Regions from separate parts of the Streptomyces sp. NPDC046712 genome, predicted to be linked through region 2. Evidence: riboswitches for the same ligand, from Rfam matches in the RefSeq annotation. Region 2 holds a riboswitch; the other holds the start of a gene.
What was found. A riboswitch is a leader RNA that binds a small molecule or an ion and turns the genes downstream of it on or off. The one in region 2 is predicted to bind ZMP and ZTP.
Positions count from the first base shown of each region.

Region 1: another riboswitch for ZMP and ZTP. It lies ahead of ABZ939_RS19855 (tetrahydrofolate dehydrogenase/cyclohydrolase catalytic domain-containing protein); the one in region 2 lies ahead of glyA (serine hydroxymethyltransferase).

Region 1 is NZ_JBEYYW010000014.1:114,222-123,189, forward strand. It holds gene ABZ939_RS19830 (ABC transporter permease) at 1-802, shown strand, start outside; gene ABZ939_RS19835 (ABC transporter permease subunit) at 799-1,584, shown strand; gene ABZ939_RS19840 (ATP-binding cassette domain-containing protein) at 1,581-3,107, shown strand; gene ABZ939_RS19845 (aldehyde dehydrogenase family protein) at 3,320-4,843, opposite strand; gene ABZ939_RS19850 (GAF domain-containing protein) at 4,888-6,210, opposite strand; ZMP/ZTP riboswitch at 6,303-6,409, shown strand; gene ABZ939_RS19855 (tetrahydrofolate dehydrogenase/cyclohydrolase catalytic domain-containing protein) at 6,438-7,292, shown strand; gene ABZ939_RS19860 (hypothetical protein) at 7,415-8,065, shown strand; gene ABZ939_RS19865 (SWF or SNF family helicase) at 8,070-8,968, opposite strand, start outside.
Region 2 is NZ_JBEYYW010000047.1:1,237-10,204, reverse strand. It holds gene ABZ939_RS35785 (FAD-binding oxidoreductase) at 1-51, shown strand, start outside; gene ABZ939_RS35780 (decaprenylphospho-beta-D-erythro-pentofuranosid-2-ulose 2-reductase) at 77-832, shown strand; gene ABZ939_RS35775 (2'-5' RNA ligase family protein) at 972-1,559, opposite strand; gene trpS (tryptophan--tRNA ligase) at 1,664-2,677, opposite strand; gene ABZ939_RS35765 (RNA polymerase sigma factor) at 2,734-3,339, shown strand; gene ABZ939_RS35760 (hypothetical protein) at 3,314-4,114, shown strand; gene glyA (serine hydroxymethyltransferase) at 4,131-5,420, opposite strand; ZMP/ZTP riboswitch at 5,491-5,581, opposite strand; gene rocD (ornithine--oxo-acid transaminase) at 5,689-6,894, shown strand; gene ABZ939_RS35745 (polysaccharide deacetylase family protein) at 6,974-7,669, shown strand; gene ABZ939_RS35740 (glutathionylspermidine synthase family protein) at 7,673-8,854, opposite strand; gene ABZ939_RS35735 (hypothetical protein) at 8,873-8,968, opposite strand, start outside.

The DNA.
Region 1 (8,968 bases), on a different contig from region 2:
CGCCGCCATCCGCGAGGCGATGCACCTCGACCGGCCTGCTCACGAGAGGCTCGCGGACTGGGCGGCAGGACTGCTACATGGTGATTTCGGCACCTCACTGGTCTCCGGCCGGCCCGTCACGTCGTACATCGCAGACGGCTTCGGGCCGACGTTGACCCTGGCGGCCCTGACGGTGGTCCTCCTGCTGCCCGTAGGGGTCGGCCTCGGAGTACTGGCCGCCCGCCACGAGGGGCGGCTCGTGGATCGCCTCGTCAGTTCGGTGACGCTCGGCGTGTACGCGGTGCCGGAGTTCGCCTTCGGGGTGCTGCTCGTCACGGTCTTCGCGCTACGCCTGGGATGGCTGCCGCCCACCGCCGTCGGCTACGGCACGGATCTGCTCGCGCACCCGGCAGCCCTGGTGCTGCCCGTCCTCGTGCTGCTGTCCCGGCCGGTGTGCTCCCTGGCACGCCTGGTCCGGGCGGGCATGATCGACGCACTGGCCGCACCGTACGCCACGCACGCCCATCGCTATGGCATCCCGGGCGCCCGCGTCCGGTACGCCCACGCGCTGCCCAACGCGGTCGCACCCGCCGCTCAGCAGTTGGCGCGCACGATCGACTGGCTCCTGTGCGGGGTCGTCGTCGTGGAGGCGCTGTACGTCATCCCGGGGCTCGGCACCGTCTTGATGAACGCCGTCGCGGAGCGGGACGTGCCCGTGGTGCAGGGGCTCGCGGTCGTCTTCGGATTCACCACCGTCGTGCTCAACCTCGGAGCCGACCTGGTCACCCACCGGTTCGCCCCGCGGGCGGGGGTGGCGGCATGAAGTCGCGCTTCGCGTTCGGCGTGGCCATCGTGGGAGTGCCGCTCGCGCTGGCCCTGCTGGGCCCCCTTTTCGCGGGCGAGCCTGGACCGCGCGCCGCCTCCTTCACCCTTGGCGGCGGACACCTGCTCGGCACCGACTTCACAGGCCGGGACGTAGGGCGCCAGGTCTTGCTCGGCGGACGGTCCGTGGTGCTGGTCGCGCTCGCCGCGACGGCGCTCGCCTACCTGGTGGCGCTGCCCCTCGGACTGATCAGTGCGCTCACCCACCGGACATGGCTGGAGGAGCTGCTGATGCGGCCGCTGGACGTGCTCCTGGCCGTGCCGTCGCTGCTGATGATCCTGCTGGTGGCGTCCGTCTTCACTCCGGGTGCGGTGGGCCTCGCGCTGCTCGTCGCGCTCGTCAACATCCCGGACGCGGCCAGGATCGTGCGGGCCGCGGCGGCCGAGGTGGCCGCCCGTCCGGCGGTCGAGGCGCTGCGCATGCAGGGGGAAACCTGGTGGCGCATGGCCTTCGGATACGTCGGCAGGTCGGTCGCGCGCACGCTGGCCGCGGACGCGGGCGTACGGCTGACCGGGGTGCTCTACCTGGTGGCGACCGCGGCGTTCCTCGGCGTCGGCGTCGCGCCGGACGCCTCCGACTGGGCCGTGATGGTGGACCGCAACCGTACGGGCCTGTTCGTGCAGCCCTGGGCCGTGGTCGTGCCCGCGCTGCTGATCGTCGCCCTGACCATGGGGAGCAACCTGCTCTTCGACGCCGTACTGCAGAAGAGGAAACGCACGTGAACGCGGTCGCCGAAATCAAGGATCTCCGGGTCACGATCGCCGGACGGGCGATCGTCGACCGGGTGCACCTCCGGGTCCTGCCCGGGAAGGTCACCGCGCTGGTCGGTGCGTCCGGCAGCGGCAAGACGACCACCGGACTCGCGCTGCTCGGCGAGTACCCCTCGGGCGCACGGGTGAGCGGTGAGGTGCGCGTCGCCGACGGCCTCGTCGGATACGTACCGCAGCACCCGGGCTCGGTGCTCAACCCGGCCCGCCGGGCCGGCGCGCTGCTGTGGGACGTCGCCCGCGCCCAGGCGCGAACCCTGCCCCGACGCGCGCGCAGGTCCGCCGTACGGGATCGCGTGGCGCATGCCCTTTCCCTGGCCCAACTCGAGGAGGGCGAGGCGCTGCTGCGTCGCTACCCCCATCAGCTGTCGGGCGGCCAGCAACAGCGCGTCGTCCTCGCCCAGGCGTTGCTCCTCGGGGCCAGGGTCGTGGTCGCCGACGAGCCGACCACGGGACAGGACGTACTGACGAAGCAGCGCATCGTCGACCAGTTCGCGAAGGTCGCCGGAGAAGGCATCGCGGTGGTGCTGCTCAGCCACGACCTGGACGTCGTACGGGCACTGGCCGACGAGGTCCTGGTCATGCGTGCCGGCCAGGTGGTCGAATCGGGACCGGCCGAGCGGCTGTGGCGCGCACCGCGACACCCGTGGACCCGAGAACTCCTCGCGAATTCCGAGGCCCTCGAACCCTCACCGGGGGCTGGACGGGGTGCGGCCGTGCTGGAGGTCCGCGACCTCACTGCCCGGCACGGGGGGACCGCGGTACTCCGCACCGACAAGCTCACCCTCGGCACCGGCGAATGCCTGGCCGTCGTCGGCCGCTCCGGCAGTGGCAAGACCACACTCGCCCGCTGCCTGGCCGGGCTCCACCGCGACCACGAGGGCGAGGTCGTGCTCGACGGGACGCCGCTGCCCCGCAGCCTGCGCGCCCGGACCCGGGAACAGCTGGCCGCGGTGCAGTACGTCTTCCAGGACGCGCGAGCCGCCTTCGACGAACACCGCCCGGTCCTGGACCAGGTGGCACGTACGGCGGTCCGGCTGCGCGGTGCTCACCCGGCCGAGGCCAGTGCCGAGGCATTGGCCACCCTTGCCGCCCTCGGCCTCACGGACGGCCTCGTGCGGCGTCGGCCGGGTCAGCTGTCCGGCGGCGAGCTCCAACGCGCCGCGCTGGCACGGGCCCTGCTGGCCCTGCCGCGCGTGCTGATCTGCGACGAGATCACCTCCGGCCTCGACACGGTGACCCGGCGCGCCCTGCTGAACCTGCTCGCGGGACTTCAGCACGACCGCCCGGACCTGACCCTCGTGCTGATCACCCACGACCTCGACATCGCGGCCCTGGCCAACCGAATCGCCGTACTGAACGCCGGAGAACTGGTCGAACAGGGACCGACGCACGAGGTGCTGACAACGCCACGCCATCCGTTCACCGTCTCTCTCACAGAGACTTCGGCGCGCATGACAGCGGCGACGCGGCCGTAGGTCGCTCGGGTCCTGCGCGCCTCGCCGGCCTCCATGGTGCGAGATCTCCAGGCCGAGCTGGCTGGCCCGTGTATGGCCCGGATCTTGATAATGGGGCGCGGTGCGAGGTAGAGATCGAACCTGAGAGTCTGCCGACCTCGATCGCTCCTCGCCTATCCAGAGGGCGTATCTGACGTCACTCCTGTCCACGTCAGGTGACGTGGTCGCTCTCCCTAGAAGAGGCCGAGACTCTTCGTTGAATAAGAGATGAGCAAGTTCTTCGTCTGCTGGTAGTGGTCCAGCATCATCTTGTGGGTCTCGCGGCCGATGCCCGACTGCTTGTAGCCGCCGAAGGCCGCGTGCGCCGGATAGGCGTGGTAGCAGTTCGTCCAGACGCGGCCCGCCTGGATCGCGCGGCCCGCGCGGTAGGCCGTGCTGCCGTCGCGGGTCCAGACGCCCGCGCCGAGGCCGTACAGGGTGTCGTTCGCCGTGCGGATCGCGTCGTCGAAGTCGGTGAAGGAAGTGACCGCGACGACCGGGCCGAAGATCTCCTCCTGGAAGATCCGCATGCGGTTGTCCCCCTCGAAGATCGTCGGCTGGACGTAGTAGCCGCCGGCCAGCTCCCCGTCGTACTCGATCCGCTGACCGCCCGTCAGGATCTTCGCGCCCTCCTGCTGGCCGATGTCCAGATACGAAAGGATCTTCTGCAGCTGGTCGTTGGACGCCTGGGCGCCGATCATCGTGGCCGTGTCCAAGGGGTGGCCCGGGACGATCTTCTCCGTGCGGGCGACCGCCGCCTCCAGGAACTCGCTGTAGTGGCCCCGCTGGATCAGGGCGCGCGACGGGCAGGTGCAGACCTCGCCCTGGTTGAGGGCGAACATCGTGAAGCCCTCGAGCGCCTTGTCGCGGAAGTCGTCGTCCGCCGCCCACACGTCGTCGAAGAAGATGTTCGGCGACTTGCCACCCAGCTCCAGGGTGACCGGCTTGATGTTCTCCGAGGCGTACTGCATGATCAGCCGGCCCGTCGTCGTCTCGCCCGTGAAGGCGATCTTCGCGACCCGGGGGGAGGAGGCCAGGGGTTTGCCCGCCTCGGCCCCGAAACCGTTCACGATGTTCACCACGCCCGGCGGCAGCAGGTCCGCGATCAGGCTCATCCAGAAGTGCACGGACGCCGGGGTCTGTTCGGCCGGCTTGAGAACCACCGCGTTACCGGCGGCCAACGCCGGGGCCAGCTTCCAGACCGCCATCAGGATCGGGAAGTTCCACGGGATGATCTGCGCGACCACGCCCAGCGGCTCGTGGAAGTGGTAGGCGACAGTGTCGTCGTCGATCTCGCTCAGCGTGCCCTCCTGGCCGCGCAGCGCCCCCGCGAAGTAGCGGAAGTGGTCGATCGCGAGCGGGATGTCGGCGGCCAGGGTCTCGCGGACCGGCTTGCCGTTCTCCCAGCTCTCCGCGACCGCCAGCTCCTCCAGATGCTCTTCCATCCGGGCGGCGATCCGGAGCAGGACGTTCGACCGCTCGGTGGGCGCCGTACGGCCCCACGCCGGGGCCGCCGCGTGCGCCGCGTCCAGCGCGCGCTCCACGTCCTCGGCCGTGCCGCGGGCGACCTCGGTGAAGGGGCGGCCGTCGACCGGGCTGGGGTTCTCGAAGTACTGCCCCCGGGCCGGGGCGACGTACTCACCGCCGATCCAGTGGTCGTAGCGGGCCTGGTACGACATGATCGCGCCCTCGGTACCGGGTGCGGCGTAACGGGTCATGGACATGGCCTCCCTCGGACCGCGCCGGCCGTCCCTGGCCGGCGCTACCGCCGAGAGTGCCCGGACCGACGTTGCAACGCCGTTGCGCCCGCCGACAGTTCCGCGTCCAGGGCCCGCAACCTGGCCAGCACAGGGGCCCGCCCGGAAGCCGGCACCACCTCCGACAGCGCCCGCCACATCTCCACGTCGTCCTCGCCCCACGCGCTGTACGTCCAGTCGGCCAGCAGCCCCGGATCGCCCCGGTCCACCAGCGCCGCCCGCAGCCGGTCGGCGAGCCGCTCGCGCAGCCGTACGACCCCCGGCGCGCGGGAGCCGGGCAGGAGCGGACCCGCGTACGCGCCGAGCGCCGCCGACAGCGCGCCCGAGCCGAGCTTCCGGTCCACCGTGCCGAAGTCCGCGTCCACCACCGCGTCGAGCCGGTACGGGCGCGAGCGCAACAGCTCCGCGCCGAGCAGCCCGCGCAGCCGGGACAGCTCGGCCCGCAGCGTGACCGGGGTGACCGACTCGTCCTCGTACAGGAGCGTCAGGAGTTCGTCGCCGCCCACCCCGTCCGGGCGATGGGCGAGGACGACCAGGATCTCGCTGTGCCGTCGGCTCAGCCGCAGCCGGCGCCCGGCCACGCTCAGCAGCGACTCGTCCCGGCCCAGCGCGGTGAGCCGCACACGGTCCGCGGCCGGCGCGGGCGCGAGCAGGGCCAGCTGGGACTCGGCCGCCCGCGCCACCGCCTGCACGAACGCCAGGCTGTGCGGATGGGCGAGCCGGTCCCCGCCTGTGATGTCGACCGCGCCGAGCAGCCGTCCGGTGTGCGGATCGTGCACGGGAGCGGCGGCACAGGTCCACGCCTGCACCGGCCGCTGGAAGTGCTCGGCGCTGAAGACCTGCACGGGCCGGTCCACGGCGATCGCGGTCCCCGGCGCGTTCGTCCCCGCCACCGACTCCGACCAGCGGGCCCCGGCGACGAAGTTCATCGCGCGGGCCCGTCGCAGCGTCCCCGGATGGCCCTCCACCCACAGCATCCGCCCGGCCGCGTCGCAGACGGCGAGCAGATGTTCGCCGTCCGTCGCGTACGCGCCCATCAGCTCCCGGATCACCGGCATAGCGGCGGAGAGCGGATGCTCCTCACGGTGCCCGGCGAGCTCCTCGTCGGCCAGCTCCACACAGGCCGCGCCGTCCGGGCTCACCCGGGCCCGCGCCGAGCGCCGCCAGGAGTCGGCGACCAACGGCCGTACCGGAGGGAGCTGCACCCGGCCTCCGCTGGTGAAGGCCTCGTGCGCCCGCCGCAGCGCCCCGGCGTCCGGTTCCGCAGCCACCCACGCATCGCTCAACTCGGCCTCCACATCGAGGTCCACCGTTCCGTTCGTGGTCATCGTCGTGCGCGCGGAGGCCGCCCACAAGCGTCCGGACACCGCGGCATATGCACCCTGTCCGGACACCGCCCTCAGGCCCTCACGTAGAGTGTGGCCCGGGCCGTGACTGGCGCTTGAGGTGGATCACCACCGGGGAGCGGCCCGACGGACTCCGGGCACCCGCGCGGACCCGTCCCTGCCGTGCGCCTGGGCGATCACCTGTCATTCACGACGCCCAGGAGTGGCCCATGTCCACCAGCACCGCTTCCCTCATGGACGGCACCGCGCTCGCCCGCCGCACGGTCGAGGAGACCGCCGCCCGCGCCGCCGAGATCACCCGCCGCACCGGCGTCACGCCCTGTCTCGCCACGGTGCTCGTCGGCGCGGACCCGGCCTCCGTCACGTACGTGAAGATGAAGCAGAACCGCTGCGCGAAGGCCGGAATCCGTTCCAAGCACGTCGAGCTGCCCGCCTCGACGACGACCGAGGAACTCGTCGCCGCGATCACCGCGCTCTCCGAGGACCCCGAGGTCCACGGCATCCTGCTCCAGCACCCGGTCGGACCGCACATCGACGAGCGCGCCGCCTTCGAGGCGATCGCCCCGGAGAAGGACGTCGACGGTGTCACCATGGCCTCCTTCGCCGCCATGGGCTTCGGCCTTCCCGGCTTCGTCTCCTGCACGCCAGGCGGCATCATGCGCCTGCTCGACGCGTACGACGTCGAGCTGAGCGGCAAGCGGGCCGTCGTCGTCGGCCGCTCCGCGATCCTGGGCAAGCCGGCCGGCCTGCTGCTTCTCGGTCGCGACGCCACCGTCACGTACTGCCACTCGCGCACCACCGAGCTCTCCTCCATCGTGGCCGAGGCCGACATCCTCGTGGCCGCCGTAGGCAGGCCCCGCTTCATCAAGGGAGCCGACATCAAGCTCGGCGCGGTCGTGATCGACGCGGGCTACAACCCCGGCAACATCGGCGACGTCGACTTCGAGACCGCCGCCGAGCGGGCGTCGCTGATCACGCCCGTACCCGGTGGCGTGGGCCCGATGACCATCGCCGTGCTCCTCGCGCAGACCGTCGAAGGGGCGGAGCGCCAGCTCGGCCTCTAGCACGCGAGTGGTGTCTCGTACGAGCCGTGGGTGAACCGAATTTGTCACAGTTCTGTGCGAGGTGTGCTGCAACTTCTCGCCAGGACAGGGAATCTGACGGTCTGTGAGTGAATCTGGTCATCATGTCCCCGTTCTCAGACCGCCTGTTGACGTCGATGCGGCGCTTCGTCGTGCCCGTCCTTCTCGTGGTGGCGGGTCTCGTGGCCGTGAGCTTCCACGGAGGCGGGGGCGTCGGCCGGTTCTCGGCGAACCCGGCGGGTCCGGCGGACCTGGGGTCCACGCGGACCGCCCAGGCCGCGAGCCGACAGCTCGCACCTCAGGGCGGGGCCGCCCCGCACCGGCCCTCGCCCGAGCCCACATCGCCCGAGCTCACATCGCCGGATTCCACCTTGCCCGATCCCGCCGCGGTCGTCCCCTACCAGCGGCTCGGGCCGGGGGAGTGCTTCGACATCGACCGGAAGGCACCGGGCAACGTCGTGCGGCGCGGCTGCGACCGGCCGCACGACGCTCAACTCGTCGCCACGGTCCGGCTGACCGGCGACCACCGCACCGACCGGGACATCCGCGACGGGGCCGCGGCGCTCTGCCGCGAGCCGCTGCGCCGCAAGGCAGCGGAGCAGCCGCACGGCACGCGCTGGACCACCTTCGTCCAGTACCCGTACCGCAGCGGCTACCTCCTCGGCTCCGACACCGTGGCCTGCAGCCTCGCCGCCCACACCCCGAACGCCGCCGCGGGCGGCGCGGCCCGCAAACTCACCGCGCCGCTCCACTGACGGATCAGCCGTCCCCCGCCGACAGCCCCGCGAGCGCGGCAGCCGGATCCTGGTCCGCGGGGCCGGCCGGGACCCACTGACCGCGCTCCTTGCGGTAGGGCCACCAGCGGCCGTCCTCGCCGAGCCGCAGCTGCGCCTCCGCGCCGACCACCGTCCAGCGCGCCGACCCCGCCGGACGCAGCACCGGACGGTCGGCGTCCTCCCAGGCGTCCGCGAGCAGCGTCTTCGCCCGTGCCAGCGCCTCGGGGCCCGGAGTCCACTCCTCCTCCAGTACGGACAGGGCGGCCGCGCCACCGAACCGCCACGCGCGCGTGGCCAGGTCCAGCTCCGCGCGCCGCCGCCCGGACCCGGTGGCGAGCCGGGCCGCGATCCCCGACGGGACGGCATCGCCTGCCGCCAGCCGCACCGCGTCCTGATCGGCCGTCAGGTGCGGTTCCACCGCAGTCCGTTCATGTCCCTGGGCGAGCGCCTCGGCCAGCATCCGGTGCGCCCGCCCTGCCGCGTCCGCCGACAGGAACTCCAGCGCGGCCGGGTCGAGGCCGGGCGCCGGGTCCGTATCGGTGTCCAGGGACGGTGGTGTGCCCGGAGCCGAGGGGAGCACCGGCGGGGCCGGCAGCGGCGGCAGGATGTCCCGCGCGGCGAACGCCTCCTCGGCCGGTACGCCCTCTGCCGCCGTCTCCTCCGCGGCCGAGTCCGTGGCGGCCGGAGCGGCCCGCGCCGCACTGCGCTCCTGCAGTTCGTCCAGGAGCGCACGCTCGCCGCGCCCCCGCATCAGCAGCAGCACGAACGGATCCTCGTCGAGCAGCCGCGCCACCTGGTAGCAGAGGGCCGCCGTGTGCGGGCAGTGGTCCCACGCCTCGCAGCCGCACTCCGGGTCCAGATCGCCGATGCCCGGCAGCAGTT
Region 2 (8,968 bases):
GACCCGCGGTCCGTCTTCACCTCCGACCTCTCCCGTCGTCTCGCCGTCTGATTGCTCTCTGAGGAGTTTGATCGTCATGAAGGACGCCTTCGGCACCCCGCAGTCCCTGCTGCTCCTCGGCGGCACCTCCGAGATCGGGCTCGCCACCGCCCGCCGGCTGATCGCCCGCCGCACCCGTACGGTCTGGCTGGCCGGGCGCCCCTCCCCCGCCCTGACGGCCGCCGCCGACTCGCTGCGGGTGCTGGGAGCGGAGGTGCACACCGTCCCCTTCGACGCGCTCGACCCCGAGTCGCACGCGGAGCGTCTCGGCAAGATCTTCACCGAGGGCGACATCGACATGGTGCTGCTCGCCTTCGGGATCCTCGGCGACCAGGCGCACGACGAGGCCGATCCGCTCGCCGCCGTCCGGGTCGCCCAGACCAACTACACGGGGGCGGTCTCCGCCGGGCTCGTCTGCGCGGCGGCGCTGCAGGCGCAGGGGCACGGCTCGCTGGTGGTGCTCTCCTCCGTGGCCGGGGAGCGCGCCCGCCGCGCCAACTTCATCTACGGCTCGTCCAAGGCCGGTCTCGACGCGTTCGCACAGGGGCTCGGGGACGCGCTGCACGGGACGGGGGTGCAGGTGATGGTCGTGCGGCCCGGGTTCGTACGGTCGCGGATGACGGCCGGTCTCGAGGAGGCCCCGCTGGCGACCACGCCGGAGGATGTGGCCAGGGCGATCGAGCTGGGGCTGCGGCGCCGCTCGGAGACGGTGTGGGTGCCGGGGGCGCTGCGGATGGTGATGTCGGCGCTCCGGCACGTGCCGAGGGCGGTGTTCCGGCGCCTGCCGGTGTGATTCCCGAGGGGGATGCCGAGAGGGCGTCGTGGAGCCTCGTGGGGACGTCGAGGGGGCGTCGTGGGACGTCGTGCGGCGTCGAGGGGGCGTCGTGGAGACGATCGGCCGGCGGCCGGGGTGCGGGCCCTCGCCGGGGCGATCAGCCGGCGGTCGGGGTCGGCGTGTCGACCGGGGTGCCCTGGGCCGGGACCGCGGAGACCGTGCGGCCGCCGAACTCGTACGTGTGCAGCTTGCGCCAGACCCCGTCCGGCCCCTGCTCGTACAGCGCGAAGGACGAGCAGGTCCAGGCCGCCTCGAAGTCGCCCAGCTCCTCGTACGCCCGGTCCATCGCCTCCTCGGAAATGCCGTGCGCCACCGTGACGTGCGGGTGGTACGGGAACTGCAGCTCGCGCACGAGCGGCCCGGACTCGTCCCGCACCCGCTCCTGGAGCCAGGAGCAGGCGGAGACGCCCTCGGCGAGCCGGACGTACACGACCGGTGACAGCGGGCGGAACGTTCCGGTGCCGCTCAGCCGGACCGGGAAGGAGCGGACGCCGGCCGCGACCTCGGCGAGATGCGCCTGGATCGCGGGCAGCCGCTCCCGGTCGACCTCCGTCGGCGGGACGAGGGTGACGTGCGTGGGGATGCCGTGCGCGGCGGGATCCCCGAAGCCCGCGCGCCGCTCCTGGAGCAGGCTGCCGTAGGGCTCCGGGACCGCGATCGAAACGCCGAGCGTTACGGTCCCCACGTCGTTCTCCTCCGTCGTCGTCTCTTCGGGATGGTGGGTGGTGCAGCCGCCAGTGTGCGGCCTGCACCGCCCTTAGTGCCAGAGTCCTCGGTCTCGGGTCCCGGTCAGTGCTTCGCGGGCAGGAAACCCACCCGCTCGTACGTCTGTGCCAGGGTCTCCGCGGCGACCGCGCGGGCCTTCTCCGCGCCCTTGGCCAGGATGGAGTCCAGCGTCTCCGGGTCGTCCAGGTATTCCTGCGTGCGGGCCCGGAACGGCGTGACGAAGTCCACCATGACCTCGGCCAGGTCGGTCTTCAGCGCGCCGTACATCTTGCCCTCGTAGCTCTTCTCCAGGTCGGGGATGCTCGTCCCGGTGAGCGTGGACAGGATGGTGAGCAGGTTGGAGACGCCGGCCTTGTTCTCCGGGTCGAAACGGATCACCGTGTCGGTGTCGGTGACGGCGCTCTTGACCTTCTTCGCGGTGGTCTTGGGCTCGTCGAGGAGGTTGATCAGGCCCTTGGGCGTGGACGCCGACTTGCTCATCTTGATCGTCGGGTCCTGCAGGTCGTAGATCTTGGCCGTCTCCTTGAGGATGTACGGCGCCGGGATCGTGAACGTCTCGCCGAAGCGGCTGTTGAACCGCTCGGCGAGGTCGCGGGTCAGCTCGATGTGCTGGCGCTGGTCCTCGCCGACCGGGACCTCGTTGGCCTGGTACAGCAGGATGTCCGCGACCTGCAGGATCGGGTACGTGAAGAGACCGACGGTGGCCCGTTCGGCACCCTGCTTGGCGGACTTGTCCTTGAACTGGGTCATGCGGGAGGCCTCGCCGAAGCCGGTGAGGCAGTTCATGACCCAGCCGAGCTGCGCGTGCTCGGGAACGTGGCTCTGGACGAAGAGCGTGCAGCGTTCCGGATCGAGACCGGCGGCGAGCAGCTGGGCGGCGGCGAGCCGGGTGTTGGCGCGCAGCTCCGCGGGGTCCTGCGGAACCGTGATCGCGTGCAGGTCGACGACCATGTAGAAGGCGTCGTGAGTCTCCTGCAGGGCGACCCACTGGCGGACGGCGCCAAGGTAGTTGCCGAGGTGGAACGAGCCTGCGGTGGGCTGGATTCCGGAGAGCACACGGGGACTGTCAGAGGCCATGCCCATCATTCTCTCAGGTGTGGGAACCGATCCCCGACTACCGGTGTATCAAAGGTGTGAGGACGCGGGAGGGGGGCCTGATCGCGATCGATGAGGCCGCGGTGATCGCACGGGTACGCGCCGGGGAGGCGGAGGCGTACGCGGCGCTGGTCCGCGCGCACACGGCGGTCGCGCTGCGGGCGGCGGTGGCGTGCGGGGCCGGCGCGGAGGCCGAGGACGTGGTGCAGCAGGCCTTCTTCAAGGCGTACCGGTCGCTGGGGCGGTTCAAGGAGGGGGCCGCGTTCCGGCCGTGGCTGCTGCGGATCGTGGTCAATGAGACGAGGAACACAGTGCGCTCGGCGGGGCGGCAGCGGGCCGTCGCGGGGCGGGAGGCGGAGCTGCTGGCGGGCGAGCCGCTGATACCGGACGGGGCCGACCCGGCGGTGGCGGTGGAGGAGGACGAGCGGCGGCGACGGCTGCTCGCGGCGCTGGACGGGTTGAGCGAGGACCACCGGCAGGTGGTGATCCACCGGTATCTGCTGGAGCTGGACGAGACGGAGACGGCCGAGGCGCTCGGCTGGCCGCGAGGGACGGTGAAGTCCCGGCTGAGCAGGGCGCTGAAGAAGCTCGGGCTGGCATTGGAGGGAGGTGACGAGCATGACGGACGACGGGCTCTCGGATGAGCTGCGGGACCTCGGACGGCATCTGAGGGTGCCGGACGTGGACGGGGAGACCATGGCCGAGCGGGTGCTCGCTCAGCTTCTGACGGAGCAGGTGCCGACGCCGGTCCCGCGGCGGCGGTTCGCGTGGGCGCGACGGGCGTGGCTGCCGTTCGCGTGGCTGCGCGGGCGGTGGAAGGCGCTGATCGCGGCGCTCTCCGGGGTCCTGGTGGTCCTGGTGCTGACGCCGCCGGTCCGGGCGACGGTGGCGGACTGGTTCGGCTTCGGTGGGGTGGAGGTGCGGTACGACCCCGGGGCGCACCCCGCTCCGGGCGCGGCGGTGCCGGGGTGCCCCGACCCGGTGCCGCTGGAGGAGGCAGCTCGGAGGGCCGGCTTCACGCCGCTGACACCGAGCGCGCTCCGCACGCCGGACGCGGTCTCGGTGACCGGCTCGGCCGAGCGGGGGCGGGCGGTGGTCAGCCTGTGCTGGCGCGGGGACGGTGGTCGGACGGTCCGGCTGGACGAGTTCCCGGCGCGGCTCGACATGGGCTTCGGCAAGCAGGTCCAGACGCATCCCGAGTGGGTCGACATGCCGGACGGGGACCAGGGCTACTGGTTCGCCGAGCCGCATCTGCTGCGCTTCCCGATGACGGACGCGAGCGGGGAGGAGTGGACCCACTCCATACGCACGGCGGGCCCCACGCTCCTCTGGACGAGGAACGCGGGAGCCCTGACCCTGCGGCTGGAGGGCGAGCCGTCCCTGACGGAGGCCCGCCGGATAGCCGGGTCGGCGGGCTGAGCGCCCGTCGGCCGGATCAGACCGGGAGTCCCGGTGCCGGGAAGGCCGCCATCAGGTCCGCGACCTCGGCGCGGATCGTCCGGAGCGCGTCCTCGTCGCCCGAGCCCGCCGCCGCGACGCCACGGTCGATCCAGTCGGCGACCTGTGCCATGTGCTCCGTGCCGAGACCGCGGGAGGTGAGGGAGGGGGTGCCGATGCGGACGCCGGAGGGGTCGAAGGGCTTCCGGGGGTCGTAGGGGACGGTGTTGTAGTTGACGACGATCCCGGCTCGGTCGAGGGCCTTGGCGGCGACCTTGCCCGGGACCTCCTTGGGGGTGAGGTCCATCAGGATCAGGTGGTTGTCGGTGCCGCCGGAGACCAGGTCGAAGCCACGGGCGAGCAGTGCCTCGGCGAGGGCCTTGGCGTTGGCGACGACCGCGTGGGCGTAGTCACGGAAGGAGGGCTGGGCAGCCTCGCGCAGGGCGACGGCGATGGCGGCGGTGGTCTGGTTGTGCGGGCCGCCCTGGAGGCCGGGGAAGACGGCCTTGTCGAGGGCCTTGGCGTGCTCCTCGCGGGACATCAGCATGGCGCCGCGCGGGCCGCGCAGGGTCTTGTGGGTGGTGGTCGAGATGACGTCGACGTGCGGGACCGGGGAGGGGTGGGCGCCGCCCGCGATCAGGCCGGCGATGTGGGCGACGTCGGCGACGAGCACGGCCCCGGACTCGCGGGCGATCTCGCCGAAGGCGGCGAAGTCGATCGTGCGGGGCAGGGCGGTGCCGCCGCAGAAGATCACCTTGGGCCGCTCCTTGAGCGCGAGGTCGCGGACCTGGTCGAAGTCGATGAGCCCGTTGTCCTGGCGTACGCCGTACTGCACGCCGCGGAACCACTTGCCGGTCGCGGAGACGCCCCAGCCGTGGGTGAGGTGCCCGCCCATCGGCAGCGCCATGCCCATCACGGTGTCGCCGGGCTCCGCGAAGGCGAGGTAGATAGCGAGATTGGCCGGGGAGCCGGAGTAGGGCTGCACATTGGCGTGGTCGACGCCGAAGAGGGCCTTGGCCCGCTCGATGGCGAGGGTCTCGACCTGGTCGATGTTCTGCTGGCCCTCGTAGTAGCGGCGGCCGGGGTAGCCCTCGCTGTACTTGTTCTGCAGGACGGTACTGGAGGCTTCGAGCACGGCCTGGGAGACGTAGTTCTCGCTGGGGATCAGCCGCAGGGTCTCGGCCTGCAGCCGCTCCTCGGCACCGACGAGCGCGGCGAGTTCGGGGTCGGTGGCGGCAAGGGCCGGGTGGTGGGAGGGAAGATCGGCAGCGTGCGGGGTGTCGTTCATGGCGTTCCTCCGGGCATGTCGTCGGTTCCCGGGGTACTGCGAGGTTCGCGGCACCACTCGGGACGGGGTCCGGTGGTGCCCAGGCGGGCGGCACCTCGTGTGGTCTGCCGCGCGCGGCTCCCCCGGGGTCGCTTCCCCGTACGCCAGTCGCCGCGCGTGTTTCAAGCCTAGCGGGCGCGCCGTCACCCAGGTTTCTTCATCCGGCATCCGAGCGACGATAGAAAAAGGGGCCACACCCGCCCCTGGCCGCAGGACGAACGGAGATCCCGTGTCGAGGACGCAAGACGCGATCGCTTCCGCGGAGGCGCACAGCGCTCACAACTACCACCCCCTGCCCGTCGTCGTCGCCTCGGCGGACGGGGCATGGATGACCGATGTCGAGGGCCGCCGCTACCTCGACATGCTCGCCGGGTACTCGGCGCTCAACTTCGGGCACGGCAACCGGCGGCTGATCGATGCCGCGCGGGCGCAGCTGGAGCGGGTGACGCTCACGTCGAGAGCGTTCCACCACGACCGGTTCGCGGAGTTCTGTACGCAGCTCGCGGAGCTGTGCGGCAAGGAGATGGTCCTGCCGATGAACACGGGCGCGGAGGCGGTCGAGACGGCCGTGAAGACCGCGCGGAAGTGGGGGTACGAGGTCAAGGGCGTGCCGGACGGCCACGCGAAGATCGTGGTCGCGGCGAACAACTTCCACGGCCGGACGACGACGATCGTCAGCTTCTCCACGGACCACGAGGCGCGCGACCACTACGGCCCGTACACGCCGGGGTTCGAGATCGTCCCGTACGGGGATCTGACGGCGATGGAGCGCGCGGTTACCGCGCACACCGTGGCGGTGCTCCTTGAGCCGATCCAGGGTGAGGCGGGGGTCCTGGTGCCGCCCGCCGGATATCTGCGCGGGGTGCGGGAGTTGACCCGGGAGCGGAACGTGCTGTTCATGGCGGACGAGATCCAGTCGGGCCTCGGCCGGACCGGGCGGACGTTCGCCTGCGAGCACGAGGGCGTGGTGCCGGACATGTACATCCTGGGCAAGGCGCTGGGCGGCGGTGTCGTCCCGGTCTCGGCGGTGGTCGCGGACCGCGATGTGCTCGGTGTGTTCCGGCCGGGTGAGCACGGGTCGACGTTCGGCGGGAATCCGCTGGCGTGTGCGGTGGCGCTCGAGGTGATCGCGATGCTGCGGACCGGGGAGTACCAGCAGCGGGCCACCGAGCTGGGCGAGCATCTCCATGCCGAGCTGCGGCTGCTGGTGGGCGCGGGGGCCGTCGAGGCGGTGCGTGGGCGCGGGCTGTGGGCCGGGGTGGACATCGTGCCGTCCCGGGGCACGGGCCGGGAGATCTCGGAGAAGCTGATGGAGCGGGGTGTGCTGGTGAAGGACACGCACGGTTCGACGATCCGGATCGCGCCGCCGCTGGTGATCGGCAAGGAGGATCTGGACTGGGGCCTGGAGCAGCTGCGGGCGGTGCTCTCGGACTGAGCGGGTCCGCTCGAGAGGGCGGCGGTGGCGGCAACTCGGGGCATTGACACGGCAGTTGGTCTAGGCCAATGATGCGGCCATGCCGAGACCCCGTCTGCGCCGCGCCCTGCGTGGCGCACTCGCCGCCCTCGTCCCGCTCGCGCTGCTCGGCGCGTTCGGTGGACCCGCGCACGCCGCCCCCGAGGCGGCCTGGCCCGAGCCCGTCCCCGTCGTCAGCCACATCAAGACCGACGACCCGGTCGTGTTCATCACCATCGACGACGGCTGGTACCACGACCCCGCCGCCGCGAAGATCCTGCTCGACCGGCGGGTGCCCGCCTCGCTCTTCCTGCTCCCGGGCGCCTACTCGTACGACTCCGGCTACTTCCACACCCTGCTCGACCAGGGCCGCTCCCGCGTCGAGAACCACACTGTCAACCACCCCGACCTGACCACCCTCGACGCGGCCGGCCAGAAGGCGGAGGTCTGCGGGGCGCGCGAGCAGCACCTCGCCCAGTTCGGTGACGGTCCGCGCCTGCTGCGCCCGCCCTACGGGACGTACGACGGGACGACCCGGACCACCGCCCGCGCCTGCGGCGCGAAGGCCCTGGTGACCTGGACGTACGACCTCACCACCTGGGGGCAGTGGACCCCGCCGACCCCGCGGCTCGAGGCCGGCGACATCATCCTGCTGCACTTCAACGAGACCCTGGAGCAGGACCTCACCCGCGCCCTCGCCGCAGCCGAGGCCGCCGGTCTGAGGCCGGCCCCCCTCAGGGAGTACGTCCCTGAGTAACGGTCAGAGAATGACGTGCGGCAGGAAGCGGGCGTACTCGTCCGTGATCAGGCCCGCCGACTCGCGGATCCCGAGCCCTGCCGCCTCGTTCTCGACGACCCACGCGCCGAGCACGACCCGGTTGCCCTCGAAGTCGGGCAGCGGGGCAAGCTCCTGGTAGCAGCAGGGCTCGTCGCGGACCGCGGGAGCCGCACCCGGCTCGTGGACGGTGACGCCCGCGCCCTCGCGGCCGAGGAGCGGCTTGGCGACGTAGCCGCCGCTCTCGGCCAGCTCGCGCGGGCCGTCGAGGTACGCCGGCAGCAGGTTCGGGTGGCCCGGGTAGAGCTCCCAGAGGATCGCGAGCAGCGCCTTGTTGGAGAGCAGCATCTTCCAGGCCGGCTCGATCCAGCAGGTCGTGCCCGTACCGCCGCCGTTGTCGAGGGTGTCCAGGACGTACGGGCCGAAGCGGTCGGTGGCCAGCCACTCCCACGGGTAGAGCTTGAAGCAGCTGCGGATGAACCGGAGCCGGTCGTCAACGAACCGCCCCGACAGACGGTCCCAGCCGATCTGTTCGACCGACAGCGCCTCCGTGTCGAGCCCGGCCTGCTGGGCCGTCTCGCGCAGATACGCCACCGTCATCAGGTCCTCGCCGAGCTCGTCCCCGTCGGAGTGGACGAAGTGCACGGGACCGGGCGGCAGCAGCGCGGCCTGCCGCTTCCAGGCGTCGACGAGCCGCTCGTGGAGCGAGTTCCACTGGTCGGCGCCGGGGAAGCGCTCCTCCATCCAGAACCACTGCGGGCTGGCGGCCTCGACCAGGGAGGTGGGGGTGTCGGCGTTGTACTCCAGCATCTTGGCCGGGCCCGTGCCGTCGTAGCGGAGGTCGAAGCGGCCGTAGAGGGAGGGAAGTTCGGCGCGGCGGCGCCAGGACTCGGCGACGAGGGAGGCGAGCCGGGGGTCGGTGAGGCCGAGATCGGCGAAACGGTCCTGCTCGACGATGTGCGCGGCCGCCGCCAGACACATGGCGTGCAGCTCCTCGACGACCTCCTCCAGGGCCTCGACCTCGGGCAGGGTGAAGGAGTAGTACGCGCTCTCGTCCCAGTACGGGCGCAGAGAGCCGTCGGGATAGCGGGTGAGGGGGTAGACGAGCCCCTGCTCCTCCACCGTCTGCTGCCAGCCGGGCCGGGGGTCGATCGTGTGCCGCTGCATGTCGTACGGTCCGTCCGCTCAGCCGCCGCCGGAACCGGAGCAGCCGAAGCCGCCGGTGTCGACGGCCGTCTTGTCGAAGCTGCCGCCGCTGACCCTGTTGTCGCTGACGCTGCC